3 regions of the Arthrobacter humicola genome follow, and region 3 is predicted to be linked to each of the others. Evidence: riboswitches for the same ligand, from Rfam matches in the RefSeq annotation. Region 3 holds a riboswitch; each other region holds the start of a gene.
What was found. Region 3 has a riboswitch for thiamine pyrophosphate ahead of thiC (phosphomethylpyrimidine synthase ThiC). Riboswitches for the same ligand answer to the same signal wherever they lie in the genome.
Positions count from the first base shown of each region.

Region 1: it holds a riboswitch for thiamine pyrophosphate, as region 3 does, so the genes downstream of both, ABD243_RS00235 (ECF transporter S component) here and thiC (phosphomethylpyrimidine synthase ThiC) in region 3, are expected to answer to the same signal.
Region 2: it holds a riboswitch for thiamine pyrophosphate, as region 3 does, so the genes downstream of both, thiO (glycine oxidase ThiO) here and thiC (phosphomethylpyrimidine synthase ThiC) in region 3, are expected to answer to the same signal.

Region 1 is NZ_BAAAQB010000001.1:54,412-61,408, reverse strand. It holds gene ABD243_RS00255 (glutamate--cysteine ligase 2) at 1-764, opposite strand, end outside; gene ABD243_RS00250 (UDP-N-acetylglucosamine 1-carboxyvinyltransferase) at 872-2,395, opposite strand; gene ABD243_RS00245 (energy-coupling factor transporter transmembrane component T family protein) at 2,544-3,347, opposite strand; gene ABD243_RS00240 (ABC transporter ATP-binding protein) at 3,344-4,966, opposite strand; gene ABD243_RS00235 (ECF transporter S component) at 5,022-5,669, opposite strand; TPP riboswitch at 5,736-5,879, opposite strand; gene ABD243_RS00230 (heme-degrading domain-containing protein) at 6,065-6,610, shown strand; gene ABD243_RS00225 (DUF4386 family protein) at 6,607-6,997, opposite strand, start outside.
Region 2 is NZ_BAAAQB010000038.1:27,158-34,154, reverse strand. It holds gene moeB (molybdopterin-synthase adenylyltransferase MoeB) at 1-1,189, opposite strand, end outside; gene ABD243_RS14865 (TetR/AcrR family transcriptional regulator) at 1,271-1,990, shown strand; gene ABD243_RS14860 (DUF3107 domain-containing protein) at 2,052-2,276, shown strand; gene ABD243_RS14855 (cytochrome c-type biogenesis protein) at 2,335-2,637, shown strand; gene ABD243_RS14850 (thiazole synthase) at 3,319-4,143, opposite strand; gene thiS (sulfur carrier protein ThiS) at 4,149-4,385, opposite strand; gene thiO (glycine oxidase ThiO) at 4,382-5,743, opposite strand; TPP riboswitch at 5,737-5,857, opposite strand; gene thiE (thiamine phosphate synthase) at 5,884-6,591, shown strand; gene ABD243_RS14830 (ferritin-like fold-containing protein) at 6,628-6,997, opposite strand, start outside.
Region 3 is NZ_BAAAQB010000042.1:12,936-19,932, forward strand. It holds gene ABD243_RS19745 (patatin-like phospholipase family protein) at 1-837, opposite strand, end outside; gene ABD243_RS19750 (DNA polymerase IV) at 875-1,948, opposite strand; gene ABD243_RS19755 (hypothetical protein) at 2,235-3,377, shown strand; gene thiC (phosphomethylpyrimidine synthase ThiC) at 3,498-5,330, opposite strand; TPP riboswitch at 5,327-5,434, opposite strand; gene ABD243_RS19765 (amidohydrolase family protein) at 5,514-6,596, shown strand; gene ABD243_RS19770 (VOC family protein) at 6,679-6,997, shown strand, end outside.

The sequences.
Region 1 (6,997 bases), on a different contig from region 3:
AGCGCCGCATCCTCGGCCCGCAGGCAGACATCGGCGACCCTGACCTCCACGGTGGGATGCAGCCGGGCCAGCCGGGCATCGAAATAGATCATCCCTTCATCCATCAGGACATTGCTTTCCACCAGCCGGGTCACCAGCCGCCGGTAGACGGGCAGGCTGCCGAAGATCATCGTGGGGCCCGAGCCCGGCCAGCGGTTCCAGGCCTGGGTGCGGTAGCTTTCGAACCCTGTCTCTGCGCCGTTCCAGTACGGGGAATTCGCGCTGAGGGCGATCAGGACGGCAAGCTTGTCGCGGATCCGGTCCATCACGGCCACGCCCTCCTCCGGCGATTCCACAAAGGTGTGGACGTGGAGGCCGCAGGTCAGCTGGTTCCGGACCGTGAGCCCGAAGCGTTCCTGCATGGTCATGTACCGCTGATTCTGGGTGAGGTGCGTGGCGGCGCCTTGGGGCGAGGTGGCCAAGGCCGCGACTCGGCCGCCGTGCACGCGGGCGGCCTGGTCTGCCAAGGCCCGGCCCTGCCTGAGCTGCCGAAGAAGTTCCCTATAGTCCAGGCACGGCCGGGTCTGGGTCTCAATCTGTTCGAGCTTGAGCTCGTAGCTGAAGTCGGCGCCGCCCTCGTGGACCGGTTGCTGCCCCGGGAGAACCTGGGCGGCGTCCTGCTTCGGCGGGAGCAGGCTGGCCAGCATGAGGTCGGCGAGGGCAAGCAGCCGGCCCGATTCCGGGTCGACTATCAGCAGTTCTTCCTCCACGCCGAAGGTGCGCATAAATCTATTGTGCGTCAGGAACCGCCGACACGCCCTACGTCAACGCCGGGTCACTTCGCGCCCATCCCCCTGCGGACGGGCGCGATCAGACCTCGCGTTGCTTGGGATCAGTCTTGGAAATACTCGATCTTCGCGCCAATGGTGTTGAGCCGTTCGGCCAGATCTTCGTAGCCGCGCTCAATGACGTAGATGTTCCGCAGTTCCGAGACGCCGCGAGCCGCGAGCATGGCCAGCAGCAGGCAGGCCGCGGGGCGCAGGGCCGGCGGGCAGCCCACCTCGGCGGCACGCCACTTGGTGGGCCCGTTGACGTAGATCCGGTGCGGGTCGAGCAGCTGCACCTGGGCGCCCAGCTTGTTCAGCTCGGTCAGGTAGATGGCCCGGTTCTCGTAGACCCAGTCGTGGATCATCGTCTGGCCGTGGGCGTTGGCCGCGATCACGGCGAAGAAGGGCAGGTTGTCGATGTTCAGGCCCGGGAAGGGCATGGGGTGGATCTTGTCTTCCGGCGCCCGCAGTTCCGAAGGCTTGGTGGTGACGTCCACCAGGCGGGTGCGGCCGTTGCGGGCAAAGTACTCCCCGGACACTTCGAGCCGCTGGCCCATCTGTTCCAGGGTCGCCAGCTCGATTTCCATGAACTCGATCGGGACGCGGCGGATGGTGACTTCCGAGTTCGTCACGATGCCGGCGGTGATGAGGCTCATCGCCTCGATCGGGTCCTCGGAGGGGAAGTATTCGATGTCGACGTCGATCGACGGGCGGCCGGTGATCTTCAACGTGGTGGTGCCGACGCCGTCGATCTCCACCCCGAGCATCTGCAGGTAGAAGCAGAGGTCCTGCACCATGTAGTTGGGGCTGGCGTTGCGGATGATGGTGGTGCCGCGGCGGTGCGCGGCGGCCATGATGGCGTTCTCGGTGACGGTGTCACCGCGTTCGCTGAGCACGAAGGAGCGGTCGTGGCTGTCCGACGGCGGTGCCTGGACCGCGTAGAACCCGGACTTCGCGTCCACGCTGAGCCCGAACTGGCTTAGCGCCTGCATGTGCGGCTGCACGGTGCGGGTGCCGAGGTCACAGCCGCCGGCGTAGGGCAGCCGGTAGGTGTCGGCCTCGTCCAGCAGCGGGCCCAGGAGCATGATGACGCTGCGGGTCCGGCGGGCCGCCTCCACATCCATGGATGCGAGGTCCAGGACAGCGGGGCGGCGGATCTGGAGGTCGTTCGCGTTGAGCCAGGTGCATTCGACGCCGATGCTGGTCAGCACCTCGACGATCCGGTTGACTTCCTCGATCCGGGCCAGCCGGCGCAGGGTGGTGGTGCCGCGGTTGATGAGGCTGGCGCACAAAAGGGCGACGCCGGCGTTCTTGCTGCTGTTGACGTCCACCGCGCCGGAAAGCGTGCGACCGCCCTCGACCCGGAGGTGGGTCATCTGGGGCCGGCCCACTTTGACGATGCTGTGCCCGACGATAGTCTCCAGCCGCTGGATCATCTTCAGGCTCAGGTTCTGCTTGCCCTGCTCCATCCGGGCGATGGCGCTCTGGCTGGTGCCGAGCTCGGCCGCGAGTTGTCCCTGCGTCCAGCCCTTGTCCCCGCGGGCCTCGCGGAGCAGGAGGCCGACATGTTCAGCAGTCTGTTGAGTCATGTCCCGAAAATATCACGCATGATCTACCGCACCCGGTATTTGCCGCCGGAATGGCGCCAATCTCACACGCCTACCCGCATCATGCGATAACCGGCGCGGCGGCGCTGTGACAAGCGGCAGCGCGCAGGCGCGCCGGACGCTGCCGCGGCTACTGGCGGGTGAGGAAGACGAGGTTCCAGGTGCCCGCGCCGAGGGCTGCCGCGACGGCGGCTGCCGCAATGCCCAGCCCGCCCAAAAGCACCCAGGCGTCGAGTCCGCTGAACGTGGACGGCCTGGCCCAGGTCCGCGCCGCGCCGCCGAACCCGCGGGCCTCCATGGTCACCGCGAGCCGGGACGCGCTCCGGATCGCCTGGACCAGCAAGCCGAAGCTTTGGCCCATGGTGGCGCGGAAGCGCTGGTAGGGGTTGCCGCTTGAGCCCACGCCGCGGGCGCGCCGGGCCATCCCGATGGTCTGCCATTGCTCGGCCATGATTCCCACGAGCCGCATGGCGGCCAAGGTGCCCAGGACAAACCGGTGCGGCAGTTTCGCGTTCTGGGCCAGGGCGTCGGCCAGGTCCGTGGGGTCGGTGCAGCTCATCAGCAGCACCGCAGGCAGGGCGATCGCGAGCCCGCGGAGCATGAAACCGATCCCGAGCTGCAGGGAGCCGGCGCTGATGGACCAGATCCCGGCGTCGAACAGGACGGCTCCGGCGTCGGGCGCCAGGATGGCGGTGCTCCAGCCGCCGAGCGCCGCCGCGAGGATCAGCGGCCAGCCGCGCTGCCACAGCAGGGCAACGGTCAGCCCGGCCAGCGGCAGAAGCATCAGTTCGAAGGCCAGCGCCACCGAGGCAGAGACCCAGTCGATGGACAGAGCCAGCACCAGGGTGACCATGGTGACCGCCGTGAACTTCGCGAGCGGGTTGGCGCGGGTCAGCAGCGCATGGTTGCCGCGGACGCTCAGTTCGTCCCTCATGATGCGGCCGCCTCCGGCAGGTCCCGGTCCGGGCCGGCGGCGTTGACGGCCCCCGACCCGGCGGCGTCCCGGCCGTGGAGGCGCAGTTCGGTGCCGCCAAGGACGGCGCTGAATTCGGCGTCGTGCGTCACGGAGACGACGGCGGTGCCGGCATCGAGAAGTTCAGAGAGGAACGAGGCAAGCTCGGCCCAGGTGTTGGCGTCCTGGCCGAACGTGGGCTCGTCCAGGACCAGTACCTGCGGGTGCGCCGCCAGCACGGTGGCCACCGAGAGGCGCCGTTTCTCGCCGCCCGAGAGCGTGTAGGGGTTGGCGTCCACGAGCTCCGTCAGCCGCAGCCGCTCCAGGAGCTCGTCCACACGGTCCTCGCCGTAGCCGAGGTGGCGGGGCCCGAACATGAGTTCATCGTGGACCCTGCCGGTGACAAACTGGTGCTCGGGTTCCTGGAACACGGTCCCGATCCTGGCGATCAGCTGCTGGGCTTTCCACCGGTACGGGTCGGTCCCGGCGCCATCGCCTACGCGACCATTGGCGCAACCACTGAGTTCCGTCGTGGCGGAGACCGTCCCCGCCACGGGGCGCAGGAGGCCGGCGAGCGTCAGTGCCAGGGTCGACTTGCCCGAACCGTTCTGCCCGGTGATGGTCAAGGCCTCTCCGGCGCGGACCCGGGCCATGACCCCGGATTGCACGGGGCGCGGCGCAATCGTGCGGAAACCCTGGCGCAGTCCAGCCCGCCGCGGCCGCTCGCGGGAGACCGCGAGGGCGTCCGATGAGAGCAGGAGCTGCCCGGAGGCCGGGGCGGTCCGGGTACGTGTTGCGGGCACGTAGCCGGGCACCCAGACGCCCGCACCGATGAGCATGTCCCGCGCCTCGGCCAGGACCTGGTCCGGCGGCCCGTCAATCAGGACCGCGGAGTCCGTGGCGGACCCGGGCTGCAGCACCACGATCCGGTCCACGAGGTCCTTCCAGACAGCCACACGGTGCTCCACCACCACCAGGGTGGCGCCGGTCTTGTCCAGGCAGCGGCCAACGGCATCGCGGACTTCCAGGACGCCGGCGGGATCCAGGTTGGCGGTGGGCTCGTCGAGCAGCAGCAACCCCGGCCGCATCGCGAGGATCCCGGCGAGCGCCAGGCGCTGCTTTTGGCCGCCGGACAGCGCCGACGTCGGGTGGTCCAGCGGCAGCCAGCCCAGCCCGACGTCGTCGAGCGCCTCGCGGACCCGCGGCCAGATCTCCCCGGCCGGGACAGAGAGGTTTTCGGCGCCGAAGGCGACGTCGTCGCCGAGGCGCGATAGCACCACCTGGGTTTCCGGGTCCTGCTGCACGAGCCCGGCGCGGCCGCGCTGCGCCCGGGGCACAGCGCCATCGATCAGCAGGCTGCCGGACTCGTCGGATTCTTCGGCGTCGCCGGCTTCCCCCGCCGTGCTGTCCCCGAGCACACCCGCTAGGGCGTGGAGCAGCGTCGATTTGCCGGCGCCGGACGGGCCCAGCAGGAGCACGCGCTCCCCCGGCCGGATGTCCAGGTCAAGTCCGCTGACCGCAGGCCGGAGCCTTCCGGCGTGCCGCCAGCCCCAGCCGCGGGCTGTGACGGCGGCCGGGCGTACGCCTGGTGAAGATGTCATGAGTCGCCTGTGCAATTCCAAGAGGGCCGTTCCGGAGTGGGTGCAGGAACGTGGTTCAGGAGAAGACAGGCTCCGTGGCGGCCTTGCGGGAGGCAAAGGAGCCCAGCACGCCGGTCTTGGCCAGGCCGCGGGTGGCGAGCCAGGACAGTCCGCCGGCAATCACGGCGCCGGAGATGGTGGTGAAGACGATGTAGGCGAGCTTGTCGCCGGCTTCGTAGGCAATGTTCCAGCCCCACGGCAGGAAGGAGTCGTTCAGGCCGCAGAAGAGGCCCGCGCCGGCTCCGGCCAGGAGGGACACCGGGAGGTTGAACTTCTTGTAGAGGAAGGCCGCGAACACCAGTTCCGCGCCGAGGCCCTGCAGCACTCCGGAGATCAGGACCGTGGTGCCGTACTGCGAGCCCATGATCAGCTCGCCCGTGGCCGCCACCGTCTCGCAGAAGAGGGCTGCCCCAGGCTTGCGGATGATGAGCATGCCGAGCACTGCCGGGATCATCCATCCGCCGGCGTAGAGTCCGCTGAGCGGCGGGTAGATCGCGTTGACCGGGGTGGAAATCAGGTTCGCGCCCTGATCCCAGGCCCAGAAGATGACGCCCCCGGCGACGGCGATCAAGGCGGCAACCACAATGTCCACCACACGCCAGTTGTAGGTGCGCCGGGCCGATGAACGGCTGCTGGAACCATGCTGTGCTGAAATATCTGTCATGTCGTCCTCCTGAGGAACAGGAGGGGAGGGTGCTCCGGCCGGCCTCGGCTTCCGCCGCCCTCCGCGCACCCTGAGAACTCGACTCCCTTGCGCCGGTACTAACCGGATCAGGTTCGAGGGTCTGCGGCTGTCCGCACTCTCAGCGCCCACCACTGGTTTCCCCGGACTATTCCGGCGATGCCCGACGGCGGCGCTCCCCTGTCGTAATTATTTCGCCCTTGTGGGCTGGCTCAGTTTACACCCGAACGGCCCGGGTTATCAGTGGAGTGCTGTCACAATCCGCGGCCTGCCCCAGGCGCTCCCCGCGGCCGGGAAGAGCCGCTTGGTAGAGTCGACGTGTCGGCCCCCGGACCCGCGAGCGGGCGGCCTTGTCGCCCACGGAAAGCTGGACCATTTTGACGCACACACCGGCCACGCCAGATCCCTCCTCCGAGTACGACCCGGACTCGAGCGAGCCGCAACCGCACGGTTCCCTGGCGGCGCTCATTGGCGGCGTGCTGGCCGAAATGGATGCGCTCCAGTTCGCATCGTTCAGCAAGGACGATGCCCTGGACCTCGGGCTGCTCCTGGTCGAACTGGGCAGGCAACGCTCGCTGCCCATCGCCGTCGACATCACCAAGGGCGAGCAGGTGCTCTTCCACGCGGCGCTGGACGGCGCCACTCCGGACAACGAACGCTGGATCAACGCCAAGAAGCGCACGGCCCAGCGCTACGAGGTCCCGTCCCTGCTGGTGGGCCTCCGGGCCCGCGCTGCCGGCGGAAGGATCGAGGACAACGCCTGGTTCGATCAGATGGAGTTCGCCGCCCACGGCGGAGCGTTCCCCATCTACGTGCGCGGCACCGGTGCCGTAGCCGTCGTGACTGTCTCCGGGCTGCCGCAGAAGGCAGACCACGACCTCGTGGTCGAGGCTTTACGGACGGTCCTCACGCCGGGAGCTTAGGCGGCGGCGCCGTCCGCGCGCGGCGTCCTCCGGGACAGCCGGATCAGCGCAATCCCCACCGCCGTGAACCAGGCCCACATCAGGATGCCGTACACCAGGTAGACCTCCGGAACGGCGAAACGGAGTACCTCCGCCACCACGCCAACCGCGCCCGCGGCCACCCCGAGCCAGGCCACCGCACGGGGCAGCACGCCCTTGAGCATGGTCAGCGACATCAGCAGGATGCCGAGCGCGGACAGGACGCCGACGGCGGCAGGCGTGTTGTTCTCGGCGATCAGCGCCTCCGCCGCGGCGGCATAGCGGAGCCGGGCATCGGCCCCGGCGGTGCCGATCGCGTTCGCGTAGCTGTCACTGAGATTGACCAGGATCATCGATCCGCGGCTCGTG
Region 2 (6,997 bases), on a different contig from region 3:
CCCAGGCGAGGATGCCGCCCTCGAGGTGGCTGACGCGCTCGTACCCGGCCGCGCGGGCCGCGGCCAGGACGGCCGCGGAACGTGTTCCGGCCTTGCAGTGGAAGACGATTTCCACGTCCTGGGGCAGGTCCTGCCAGGCTTCGCCGGCCAGGATGCGGCCCTGCGGGATCAGCACCGAGCCGTCGATGCGGACGATCTCGTACTCCCCGCTCTCCCGCACGTCCACTAGGTGGAAGTCCTTGAGGCCGGCTTTGCGCGAGGCCAGCATCGTGGCGAGCTGGGTCGCCGTCACGGTGTGTTCGGTGCCCGCATCCGCCGTGGGGGTGATCCCGCAGAACGCCTCGTAATCGGTAAGTTCCGTGATGCGCTCGGCTTCGGGGTCCCGGGCCACCTTGATCTCGCGCCAGGTGCCGCCCAGCGCGTCATAGAGCGCCAGCCTGCCTAGCAGGGACCGCCCGACGCCGGTGATCAGCTTGACGGCCTCGGTCACCATGAGCGCTCCGACGGCGGCGCACAGCATGCCGAACACTCCGCCTTCCCCACAGGACGGCACGGAGCCGGCCGGCGGCGCCTCCGGGTAGAGGTCCCGGTAGGTGGGCCCGTACTGTTGCCAGAAGACGCTGACCTGGCCGTCGAAGCGGAAGATCGACCCCCAGACGTAGGGCTTGCCGAGGATGGCGGCGGCATCGTTCACGAGGTAGCGGGTGGCGAAGTTGTCAGCGCCGTCGAGGATGAGGTCGTAGCCGGCGAAGAGCTCCAGGGCGTTGGATGCGTCGAGGCGGACGTTGTGGAGCCGGACGTCCACTAGCGGGTTTAGGGCCGCGATGGCATCACGGGCGGACTCGATCTTGGGCCGGCCCACGTCCGCGACGCCGTGGATGATCTGCCGCTGGAGGTTGCTGAGGTCGACGTCGTCGTCATCGACGATGCCGAGGGTGCCGACCCCGGCGGCGGCGAGGTAGAGGAGGGCCGGAGAACCGAGGCCGCCGGCTCCAATCACCAGGACTTTCGCGTTCTTGAGCCGGCGCTGCCCGATTGCGCCGATTTCCGGAATGATCAGGTGCCGCGAGTAGCGTTCCACCTCGTCCGGGCTGAGATCGATTGCCGGGTCAACCAGCGGTCCAGGCTGCGTATCCAGCTGCGTCTGGAGGGTTGCGGGGGCGCCGGTGGCGGTGAACTTGGAAGCCATACTTCAATCTATGCCCGAAGATACCACCAGGTCATATTACCCGCGCGTAAAGTGTAGTTCAGTGCAATGTAGTTCAGTGCAATGCAGCTGAGTGTACTTGCGCGTTATTGGGTGAAGAGGGAAAGAAGGCCGACAGTGGTTCATCAGGCACCGGTGGAGCGGGACGAGACCGGCAAGCCGCCGGCCGGGCAGACGCGGAGCGGACAGCGCTCGGCACGTCTCCCCCGTGACGAACGCCGGGCGCAGTTGCTGGCGGCGGCGCAGGAAGTCTTCGTGGCGAACGGTTACCACGGTGCCGCCATGGATGAGATCGCCGAGACCGCCCACGTCAGCAAGCCTGTCCTGTACCAGCACTTCCCGTCCAAGCGGGACCTCTACCTGGCCCTGCTGGACAGCCATCTCAGCAAGCTGATCGATCTCCTGCTGGGCGCCCTGAATTCCACCAGCGACAACGACGAGCGCGTCCAGGCGGTCATGCGCGCCTACTTCCGATTCATCGCCAACGACGACCAGGCACACCGGCTCGTCTTCGAATCGGACCTGATCAACGATCCCGACGTCAGCGCACGTTTGGAAACGTTCAACAAGACTTTTGCCGACGCCGTCGCCCGCGTGATCGCGGAGGACACCAAGCTGCCGGAGCTCGAGGCCCAGCTCCTGGGCCGCGGACTCGCCGGAATGGCCCATGTGAGTGCCCGGTACTGGCTGGAAACCGACGGAAACCTGGACCTCGATGTGGCCAGCGACCTCATCTACCGTTTAGCTTGGCGCGGAATCTCCCGCTTCCCCAAAGAGACCTAGACTACAACTAGAGATTGACCTTAGACATTTATTCGACTTTGACTGGCTGGGAGGCCCCGCTGTGGAAGTAAAGATTGGTATTCAGAACATTGGCCGCGAAATTGTGCTCGAATCGGCCCAAGACGCCGACGCCGTCGCCAAGGTGGTGGGCGACGCGATCGCCAAGGGCAGCGAGCTGCGGCTGACGGACGACAAGGGCCGCCTCGTCATCGTCCCCGCCAATGTGCTGGGTTACGTGGAAATCGGCGCAGAAGAGGCCCGCCGCGTCGGTTTCGGCGCCCTCTAGCCCCCGTTCTTCACTGCGGTTTCCTTCACTGTCGTTTTCTTAGCCCGAGGGGTCCTGAATGCTTTCCCTGATTGTGGTCGCCATGGTCACCGTTGCTGTGGGCTTTGTGGTGTGGGCCAACGACAAGCGGCACACGAAGTACGGCATCAGTGTGCCGGCCGGAGTGGCCGCCTTCGTCGGCATGCTGAGCTGGATCATCTTCATGGCGGCCGGGTTCGGCTACCAGCCGGGCCTGACCTGGATTCCGTGGATCCTGCCGCTGATCCTGGGTGCCGCAGCCTCCATCGCGGCCGTGGTGTACCTCGGCAGGACCCGGGCCCGGCACGACACCGAGCGTCTCACCGCCATCCTGAAGCTTTAGCGGGTCCTGGCCGGGAGCCAGCAGGACGGGGCCCATTTTCTCGTCAGGGCGGGCCCTCGTCCGCCCTCGTTGGACAGGCTCAGCCGGTTTACCTGCACCTCCGTGACCACGCGCCCAGCAGGGTGCGTGGTCACGTTTCGTTGAGCACCGGCGGCTCCGGCAGGCCGCCCGCCTTGATGAAGTCCACTCTTGTCGTACGCGGAGTTACATTGCCCGGCATCGTGCCGCCGTTGCCTGCCGGGGCGGCAGCCGGATGCGGCGTCGCGTCGCGGCCGCACCGGTTCGGTCTTTTTTGTCGGACCCCTCTGGGATCGTTGAGACATGAAAGCCGTTGGAGCGTTCATCCCGGAGTTGGCCCCGTGGGCCGGCCCGGTCATGCCCTCGGGGCGTTCCCGCCCGGCCGGCGAGGCCGGGGAGTCTGAAGCATCACACATCGGTGGCGCAGACCATGCCGGGAACGGTACTTTGGGCCGCGCCGCGAACGCTGCCGTGTACGGCGCTGCAGGCCATGGTGCCGGCGGCGCGGTGGAATCGGCGCTGGCGTTGCTGCGGTCCATGGGCCCGGCGGCGGCCGACGCGGCCCGGTTCCGCCTGGTGATGAGGATCTGTGATGAAGCGGTCCTGCTGGCGGAACCAGGTCAGACCTGCCAGCCTCACCGGCCTTTCAGAGGAACGCAGACGTTACAGGAACTCGGCCCGGCCTTCCATCGCGGAGGACGCCAGTGCGTGCTCGCGCCGCGGGATCCTGCCGGCCGCTTTCGCCAGTCTTCCGGCGATGACGGCGTGTTTGAAGGCCTCCCCCATGAGCGCGGGATTCTGGGCACGGGTCACGGCCGTGGCCAGCAGCACGGCGTCGCAGCCAAGTTCCATCGCCAAGGCCGCGTCCGAGGCCGTGCCGATTCCGGCATCGAGCACCACGGGCACGGACGCCCGCGAGACGATCAGCTCGATGTTGTGCGGGTTCAGGATGCCCAGGCCGGTGCCGATCGGGGCACCCAGCGGCATCACCGCCGTCGCCCCGAGGTTTTCGAGCCGCAGGGCCAGCACGGGGTCATCGTTGGTGTACGCGAAGACCTTGAAGCCGCGGGCCACCAGCTGCTCAGTTGCGTCCACGAGCTCGACCGCGTCCGGCAGCAGGGTGTGCTCGTCGGCAATGACTTCGAGCTTGACCCAGTCCGTCTCCAGGGCCTCGCGGGCCAGTTCGGCGGTGAGTACGGCGTCCTTGGCGGTGAAGCAACCGGCTGTGTTCGGCAGCACTCGGATGTTGTGGTCCACGAGCAGCTGGAACAGCGATCCCGTTTCCGCCGGTGAATAGCGGCGCATCGCCACGGTGGTCAGTTCCGTCCCGGAAGCCAAAAGCGCCGCGCCCAGCCCGTCCAGGCTCGGCGCACCGCCGGTGCCCATGATAAGCCGGGATCCGAGCGTCACGCCGTCCACCACGAACGGATCGGCGAGGGCCCCGGCAGCCGGCCGGGCCGGCGATCCTGCAAGAGTCGTTTCGTTCATGCTGGTCATCCTCCCTGGACTGCCGTAACAAGTTCGACGTCGTCGCCGTCGGCGAGCGCGGTGGCGTGCCACTGGCTGCGGGGCACCACTTCGGCGTTGCGGGCCACCGCGACACCGAGCTTCTGCCCGTCGGCAGCCCGGCCGTCGGGGCCGATGCTCCGGCCCGTGAGCTGGCTGACGAGTGTGCTGACGGAGGCGCCGTCGGCGACGCTCTGCTCCGTTCCGTTCAGTCTGATGTTCATGCTGCTTCCTTGTTGGGGCTGTCCCCGGACGCATCCGGGGTGCGGGAGAAACGGTCGGGGCGGAACCCGGCCCAGCGCGGGTCCGGCATACCGTCCATGAGTTGACGACAGACGACGGCGGCTGCCGGGGTCAGCAGGACACCGTGCCGGAAGAATCCCGTGGCGATGATGAGGCCCGGGACGTCCCCGCCTTCCGGGCGCGAGACGCGCCCCAGCATCGGGGCGTTGTCCGGTGTGCCGGGGCGGCCGCGCGCCGTGGCTTCGAGTAGTTCCAGCTCGGCTACAGCGGGCACCAGCTGCTGAGCGTCTCGGAGCAGCTGGTAGACGCCGCCGGCGGAAACAGCGTGCGGATCCGACGGGCCGTCTTCGCGCTGGGTGGCGCCGATCACCACAGTGCCGTCCTGCCGCGGGACGATATACACCGGCACCCCGCGCACCATGCCACGCACGGTGGCCGTAAGCAGTGGTTGCAGGTGCGCGGGCACGCGAAGCCGAAGGATGTCGCCGTAGACCGGCCGCAGCGGGAGTTTCAGTCCAGCGGGCAGCCCGTCAAGGTCGGGGGCGCCGAGCCCGTTGGCGACCACGGTTTCCGCGGCCCGCACGGAACCGCCGCCCGCGAGCCGGACACCGGCGACGCGTCCGTCCTCCCACAGCAGCCCCGCCGCGCGCCGACGGACGAATCTGCAGCGGCCCTCCGCGTCGAGCAGCCTGGTAAGCCGGGCAATCAGCATGCGGGGGTCCACCTGGTGGTCGGCCGGGATATCGAATGCGCACGAGATACCGGGGCTGAGCAAAGGTTCCCGGCTGCGGGCCTCGCGCACGGTCAGGGGCTCCACGGTGAGGCCGGAGTCCTGCTGGACTTCCCTCAGGTCCGCGAGCGCGCGCCGGTCCGCCGCGTCGGCACCGACGGCGAGGGTCGGCGTCGTCAGGTAGCCGGTACTGGACCCTGCCCGGGATCCCGGGCCGCTGGCGGCACTGGCATCGGCGTCGATCCCGGCACCGGCATCGATCCCGGCCACGAAGGCGGGCCACAGCCGGGAGGACTCGAGCATCAGTTCCAGGAGCTGTTCTTCCTGATAGTGCAGTTCGCTGACGGGGGCCAGCATTCCGGCGGCGGCCCAGCTGGCCCCGCTGCCGGGCGCGTCATCGATCAACACCACGGACCGGCCCGCACGGCTGGCCTCGAACGCGATGCCGTGGCCGATCACCCCGCCGCCGATCACCGCAACGTCAACAGCGACGTCCTGTGCGGATGTGTCCTGTGCGGTGAGGTCCTCTGCGGAACCGGGGCCCGTGTCACAAACCCGGTAGGCGGCGTCATCTGCGGCTTCGGCTTCACGGCTGGTTCTTGTGCCCATAAAAAATTCCTTCCCTACGCCGGTACTAGCCGGATCAGGTCAAGCGGTCGGCTCTGACGCCCTCTCAGCCGTGCAGCGATGACGTGGCCGCTGCGGGCTCCCGCGGTATGCGCCCAGTTTAGAGGAACTAGGCTGGTGTCATGAGCCAGGACTCCCTCCACACCACCGCCCGCCTCTACTTGTGCACCGACGCCCGGCAGGACCGCGGCGACTTCGAGGACTTTGTGGACGCCGCATTCGCCGGCGGGGTGGACATCATCCAGCTGCGCGACAAGTCGCTTGAGGCGGCCGAGGAACTGGAGCTCCTGGAGGTCCTGCACACCGCAGCGCAGCGGCACGGACGGCTCTGGGCCGTCAATGACCGGGCGGACATCGCCTCTTTGTCCGGGGCTCCGGTGTTCCACATCGGGCAGAAGGATATTTCGCTCGACGCCGCCCGCGGCCTCCTCGGCAAGAAAACCATAGTCGGATTGTCCACCCACAGCCCGGAGCAGGTGGACGCTGCCATTGCGTCCTCCCCCGGCCGCAAGGGACTCGACTACTTCTGTGTGGGACCCGTGTGGGCCACTCCCACCAAGCCTGGACGCGCCGCCGTCGGCCTCGACCTGGTGCGTTACGCCGCCGAGGCGACCGGCCGGGCGGATGGGGAGGGAACCGGCACGGTCGACGGCCGGGTCGAAAGCTTGTTGCCGTGGTTCGCGATCGGCGGCATCGACCTCGGCAATGTTGAGCAGGTAGTCGACGCCGGTGCCCGCCGGATCGTCGTGGTCCGGGCAATCACCGACGCCGATGATCCGGCCCACGCAGCCGGCGCACTGCTGGCGGCGCTGGATGCCGCCGATTCCTGAACAGGTTCCGTTCGGGTTTCCGCCCCGGCGGCGGAGCTACCCCGCCAGTCCCAGCGCGGCCATCCGGCGCGAGTGGTTTGTGGCGAGTTCGGCCGTCAGCGCCCTGACCAGTTCCCTGGCGCCGGCGTCGTCCAGGCCTGAGAGCCCGCCGAGGAAGGCGTGTTCGAGACTGACCCGCTGGGCCTGGGTCAGTGCCTCGCCCAGCAGGCGCCTGGCCCACAGCGCCAGGCGCGACGCCAGCCGGGGGTCATCGGCCAGGGCCGCCTTGAGCCGCTCCTGCAGCACGGCCGTGGCCTCCTCGGCGGACTGGATCTGCTCGATCAGTTCCCCCGTCGCGGCGTCGACGTGCCTGGCGACGGCACGGTAGAAGTCCGCGGAGACGGTGTCGATCACGTAGGCCTTCATG
Region 3 (6,997 bases):
AGATGACGTCATGCCCACCGAGCCGATTGATTTCGTGGGCGCCCAGTCCAAAGTTGTCCGTGTTCTGCCGCCAAGTGGTGACAGCACCAGCACCCGCCCGTATCCGGCTGCCAGATCGGCATTCTCGTTGCGTCGGTAGCCGCCGTCGATGTATCGGTTGTCGCCGATGGTGTACGCGAAGCCACTGGCGCAGCTGGCGGCGACGGCGTCCGCCAGGTCGACTCCGCTGTCGCGGTCGAATACGACCGGTCCACCGGTATGGGCATCGACCGCCGTGATGAGCACCGGTCGTTGCGGCCAGAGCTGACCGGGGAGCCGCGCGGCAACGGTAGCGCGCCACCGCGTTTGCCCGGAGCCATCCGACGCCGCATCCATGTCGAGCGCCGCCGCGCCCATTCTGCGGCGCATATCGGCCGCATCCTCAGCGGCCCCGATCATTCGGCTCGTTCTCTCCAGATGGTCGGCCGGCCCAACTGGAACGCGTCCGCCGTCGGATCCGACCGGACCAGTCCGTTGTTGGGGCGCAGAAGCAAGGATTTGGGCAAGCAGTTGGGTCGGCGCCGCGCCAGTTATTTGGGCCGCGGCCGTTGATCCGGCCGACGTCCCGATGATCAGATCAGCCTCGCTCACATTCAGACCGGCTTCAGACAGGCCGGCGATGATACCGATCAACCACGCATTGCCTGCCGATCCGCCACCGCCGAGGACCAATGCTCGCTCACCCGCGGCACGCACCCGCCGTATGGCGTCGACCTGCGGCAGATCCTGGTCCGACCTCGGCCGGTCGGAGGCCGTCGCCGAGGTGAGGTGCAGACTCGAAGAAGGTGTTGTGTTCATGGGAGCCGCCTTTCGCGAATTGCCTGCAGCGACGCCGTCACCAACCGCCGCGTGTTGGCGTATGTCCCTTTCGGGCATCGTCGGGCATTGCCATTTCGGCCCGCAGGCCGAGGAGCCGGATCGGACGGCCTGCTTCGATTCCGGCTGCGAGGTCCAAGGCCCGCGCGAGGATTTCGTTCCTGTCGAATGTCTCGGGAATCTTCCTCGCGTGGGTCGTGGTGAGGAACGGCGCGTACCGAACCTTGAGGGTCAGCCCAATCACGGGCCGTCCTTCGGCCGCAACATCCTCAAGGACACGCGCCGTCAGCTCCCTCACGGCGTCGTCCACCTGGGCGGGCTCGGTCAGGTCGCGCTGGAAGGTGGTCTCCCGGCTATGCCCGCGGGCAACCCACGGGGTGTCGTCCACAACGCTGGTGCCGTCCCCGCGTCCGAGCTCCGCGTACCAAGGACCCATCCTGGGGCCGAACTCCGGGACCAGGACCTGGGGGTCGGACGCGGCGAGCTCGGCCACTGTGTTGATGCCGAGTTTGGCCAGGCGGCCCGACACTTTGGTTCCGACGCCCCACAGGTCCTTAGTGGGCCGACTGCCCATGACATCGAGCCAGTTCCCGGCAGTGAGGCGGAAGACGCCGGCCGGCTTGCCGAACCCGGTAGCGACCTTTGCCCGGACCAGCGTGTCGCCGATGCCCACGCTGCAATGCAGCCGCGTTTGCTCCAGGACAGCGGCCTGCACCTGCCGGGCGTAGGCCTCCGGATTCTCTGTCTCCGTGCCTATAAAGGCTTCATCCCAACCCAGCACCTGCACGGTGGCGCCGGGCTGCGCGCGCAGGGTAGCCATCACCGTTTCAGACGCCGCGAGGTAAGCCTCCTGATCGACGGGCAGGATCACAGCGTCGGGCACTTTCCGGGCCGCAATGCGTAAGGGCATTCCGGAACCCACGCCGAACGCCCTGGCTTCGTAGGATGCGGTCGACACCACAGCTCGTTCCGTGGGGTCGCCCCGACCGCCGACAATGATCGGCTTGCCCGCAAGCTCCGGCCGCCGAAGCACTTCGACCGCCGCGATGAACTGGTCGAGGTCGACGTGCAGCACCCACCGGATTCCGCTCACGCCACCAGTCTGCCCTAAACATCCCTGGCAAGCATCGGCCCTCCTCCGGGCTTGGCTGCGTGGCCTGCAGCGTCCTGACCTGTGCCTCGGAACGCGGGTGAGGCAAGACGACTCAAAGCCCGGTTGAGCAACACCAAGCCGTGAAGGGGTACGCCCTCATCCCCACCCTGACCTGCGCATTCATTGTCGCCAACGGTGTCGGGGCACTACACTCGGCGACGGGGGAGCGGGGATGGGGGTAGCGATGGTCGTTCCAAATTTAGGGGATCACTTCCGGGAGGACGATTTGCCGACCCGCATTCGTGCGCTGCGGATGCCGGGCTGGGCTGGCGCGGCCCTCGGTGCGGGCCTGCTGGCGCTCGCGGTCGCGGCGGTCGCCGGCTCGATCCTGGTCAACGAGCGCGACAGCACGATCATCGCGGCCTGGGCGGAGGCGCTCATCATGGCGGGGGCATTCATTTCCGCGGTCTTCGGCGCCGTCCTGCTGCGGTACGCCGGCGAGTGGGTCACGCTCACGCCGGACGCGGCGATCGTGACGAAGGCGTTCCTCGCCCGGGCCAGGGTCGATCGCACGCAGCTTGAAGACTTCCACCCCTATCCCCACCGGTACGCCGGCCGCGGGGGCGTCCAGTACCGGATGGTCCCGACCTTCACCTTTAGGGACCCGTATGGCCGGCTCCGGGACTTGCCGCTGCCGTTTCTGGCCTACTGGAACAACGTTGGGGGCGCGGAAGCCCCCTTGCCGCCGCGCGCCGCGCACATCGAGGAATGGGCTCGCGCGGCCGGCAGCCCGTACTCGAGAACTGTGTACACAGGCGCTGTGCCGAACACGCTCTCGATGCACCGACAGTCGGTGAGGACGGGTCTGCTGCGCCGGGCACGCGTGGCGGCAATCCTCATCCCGATGGTCTCGATTGGGCTCGGCCTGGCCCTCGGCTTCGGTCTCGGACCGGTCGCCAAAGCCTTCGGCGGGCATGACCGCAGCTTCGACGCCCAAACGAACCGCACCGGCATCCGCGACCTCGACGACGCCCTCACGCCCGCCGTCACCGCCTACCAGTGGCGTGCGGAGCAGTTCAAGCCCGGCACAAGAGACTTCAGCTTCTTCCCGACCCTTCGGTCACTGCCGTCCGCGCCGTACAAGGTCCGATACTTCATCCGCGACCCCGCGCAGCGCGGCACAGACCTCAGTCCCCCGGAGCAGAAGTATGGCCGAATCATCTCGGAAGGGACGATTTCCGTAACGAACCCCACGATCGAGTTCGCGCTCGACCACGACGCAAGCATCTTCACCTTCGAGGTCTACGTCACCGACGAACACGGCCACACGACGCTCAACTCCGAGCTCTACCGGAACATCGCCGCCAATCCGGCACGGGAGCCGACGCCGAATCCGGCACGGACGCCGGCACCGACGGCGACGTCCTGAGAGCGACGCGTCGCGCGGTCGGAACGCCTTCTGTCGCATCCCGCTAGTGCCTCATCAGGGGGCAACCCCCATGGCTGTCCGGGGCGCCCGCCCAGCAGGGCAGGCGTCCTGGACCGCTGGCTAGGCCGAGGCCTGTGCTCCCACGGTCGGCTTGGGCAGGTAGACCTTGCCGCCCGCTGCCAGGAATTCGTTGCTCTTCTCCCGCATCCCGGCGGCCATCTGCGCCAGTGCCGCCTGCGAATCGGCGGAACCATATTCGTCCCGGATGTCCTGGCTGATCCGCATGGAGCAGAACTTGGGCCCGCACATCGAGCAGAAGTGCGCCGTCTTGGCCGGCTCCGCGGGGAGCGTCTCATCGTGGAAGGCCTCGGCGGTCACCGGATCCAGGGACAGCGCGAACTGGTCCCGCCAGCGGAACTCAAACCGCGCCTTGGACAGGGCATCGTCGCGTTCGTGCGCTCCGGGGTGGCCCTTGGCGAGGTCGGCGGCGTGGGCGGCGATCTTGTACGTGATCACTCCGGTCTTCACATCGTCCTTGTTCGGCAGCCCCAGGTGTTCCTTGGGCGTCACGTAGCAGAGCATCGCGGTGCCATAACGGGCAATCTCCGTGGCGCCGATCGCCGAGGTGATGTGGTCATAGCCCGGTGCGATGTCCGTAACCAGGGGCCCCAGCGTGTAGAACGGGGCACCCTTGCAGAGCTCCTGCTGGCGCTCCACATTTTCCCGGACGAGATGGAATGGCACGTGTCCCGGGCCCTCCACCATGACCTGCACATCGAACTCCCAGGCCCGCTGGGTGAGTTCGGCCAGCGTGTCGAGTTCGGCGAACTGCGCGGCGTCGTTGGCGTCCGCCGTCGCGCCGGGCCGCAACCCGTCGCCGAGGGAGAACGCGACGTCGTACTGGGCGAAGATTTCGCAGAGCTCGTCGAAGTGGGTGTAAAGGAAGTTCTCCTGATGGTGCGCCAGGCACCAGCCGGCCATGATGGAACCGCCGCGGGACACGATCCCGGTGACCCGGTTGGCCGTCAGGGGGACGTAGCGCAGCAGCACCCCGGCATGGATGGTCATGTAGTCCACACCCTGCTCGCACTGTTCGATCACGGTGTCCCGGAAGATCTCCCAGGTCAGGGCGTTGGCCTCGCCGTTGACCTTCTCCAGCGCCTGGTAGATCGGGACCGTTCCGATCGGGACGGGGGAGTTGCGGATGATCCATTCGCGCGTGGTGTGGATATCGTCCCCGGTGGAGAGGTCCATCACCGTATCCGCACCCCACTGGGTGGCCCACTGAAGTTTGTCCACCTCCTCGGCGATGGAGCTGGTCACCGCGGAATTGCCGATGTTGGCGTTGATTTTCACCAGGAACCCCTTGCCGATGATCATCGGCTCGGACTCCGGGTGGTTGATGTTGCTGGGAATAATGGCCCGGCCCGCTGCCACCTCGCTGCGGACCAGCTCCACATCGCAGTTCTCGCGCAGCGCAACGAACCGCATCTCCGGTGTCACGATGCCCTGCCGCGCGTAATGCATCTGGGTGACCGTCCGGCCCTCGACGGCGCGGCGGGGCTCTGGCGGGGCGCCCCGCCATTCCGCGGAGGCGGCACCGCGGCGCACCGCGGACCTGCCGTCGTCGAGCAGGTTGCGTTCCCGGCCGCGGTACGGCTCCGTGTCACCCCGCCCGGCGATCCAGCCGCTGCGGAACGGGGCCAGCCCCACCACCGGATCGCTGCCCGGCCCGGCCGTGCGGTAGACCCGGAATGGAGGGTTCTCGACGCCGCCCGGCGAGGGTTCCAGCGCGATCGCGGTCACCGGGACGCGGATGCCGTGCTCCGGGTCCGTCGTGAAGGCCAGCGAGTGGGACTTCAATGACTGCGTCGCGGCAGCCTCAGAGTCGGCAGGCAGGTTTTGGCCGGACTGGTTTTGGATAGGGCTGTGCTGTGCAATTTGCGTATTCACGGAAAATACTCACTTCCTTCGCCGGCATTACCCGGACAGGTTCAACGGTCGCAGGCCGCGTCAGCCCGATCTCAGCCCCTGCAGGGGCACCCGTGTGGTCGTAGATGAAGCTACCACGCGCCGCCGGACGGCTGTCCAGTGTGACGCGGCCGACGCAGCGACATGGGGACTACCCTTGATGCCATGACCGGCATCATCGAATTCAGCGGCCCCGTCCTTGCCGGGCCGGACACGGTACGCCACGGCCTCTGGTCCGTCGACGGCCGGCTCACGTTCCACCGGCCCGCCGCCGCGCCGGAGCGCGTGCTGGATGGCTGGGTCATTCCCGGGCTGGTGGACGCACACTGCCACATCGGCCTCGGCCCGGGCGGAGACGTTGCCGAGGACACCGCGGAGACCCAGGCCTTCACGGACCGCGACGCCGGGACGCTCCTGGTCCGCGATGCCGGCGCCGTCCACGACACCCGTTGGCTCCAGCAGCGCACGGACCTTCCGCGGATCATCCGCGCCGGCCGGCACATCGCCCGCACCCGGCGCTACCTGCGCGGCTTCGCCGTCGAGGTGGAACCGGACGGCCTGGTCGAGGCCGTGCGGAAGCAGGCCCGTGCCGGCGACGGCTGGGTCAAGCTCGTGGGGGACTGGATCGACCGCGACGCCGGCGACCTCGCCGCCAGTTTTCCCGCCGGAAGCCTCAAGGACGCCGTCCAGGCCGCGCACGATGAAGGGGCCCGCGTCACCGCCCACTGCTTCGCCGAGGACACCCTGGATGACATGCTCGACGCCGGGATCGACTGCATCGAGCACGGCACCGGGCTGCTGCCGCGGCACCTGCCGCGCTTCGTGGAGCAGGGCGTGCCGATCGTCCCCACCCTGATCAACATCGCCACATTCCCGGACATCGCCGCCCAGGCGGAGGCCAAGTTCCCCCGCTACGCCGCGCACATGCGCTCGCTGTGGGAGCGGCGGGCGGAGCGGATTCTGGAAGCCCACGAGGCCGGGGTTGCCATCTATGCCGGCACCGATGCCGGCAGCGTGATCAGGCACGGCCGGATCGTGGACGAGATCCGGGCCCTGCACGCCGCCGGGCTGCCCGCCGCGGCTGCCCTCGGCGCTGCCAGCTGGTCCGCGCGGACCTGGCTCGGCGCGGACGGCATCACCGAAGGGGCCAGCGCCGACGTACTGGTGTGCGCGAAGGACCCCCGGCAGGACCTCGGGACCCTGGCCGGACTGAAGCACATTGTCCTGCGGGGTCGGCCCACCCGTTAGGAATAAATTGAAGCTTCAAGTAATTTAATACTATGCAAGGTCACCGAAAGCCCGGTGGCCACCGAACCCCCGGAGAGTTTCAATGACCGCAGAAGCCAGCACCCAGGATCTCCTTCCTGCCGCACTCACCATGGGCACCGTGATGCTCAAGGTTGGCGACATGAAGCTCATGACCGACTACTACCAGCGCGCCCTCGGCCTGGACATCGTGGCTGAACAGGACGGCGGACTCTACCTTGGCCGCCGGCAGAAGCCCCTGGTCCACCTGGCGCCCGCCCCGGGCTTGAATCTGCCCTCCCGCGGCGAAGCCGGGCTCTTCCACACCGCCCTCCTCTTCGAGGACCAACACTCCCTGGCGGCCACCGTTGCCAGCGCGGCCCAGTACGAGCCCCAGTCCTTCA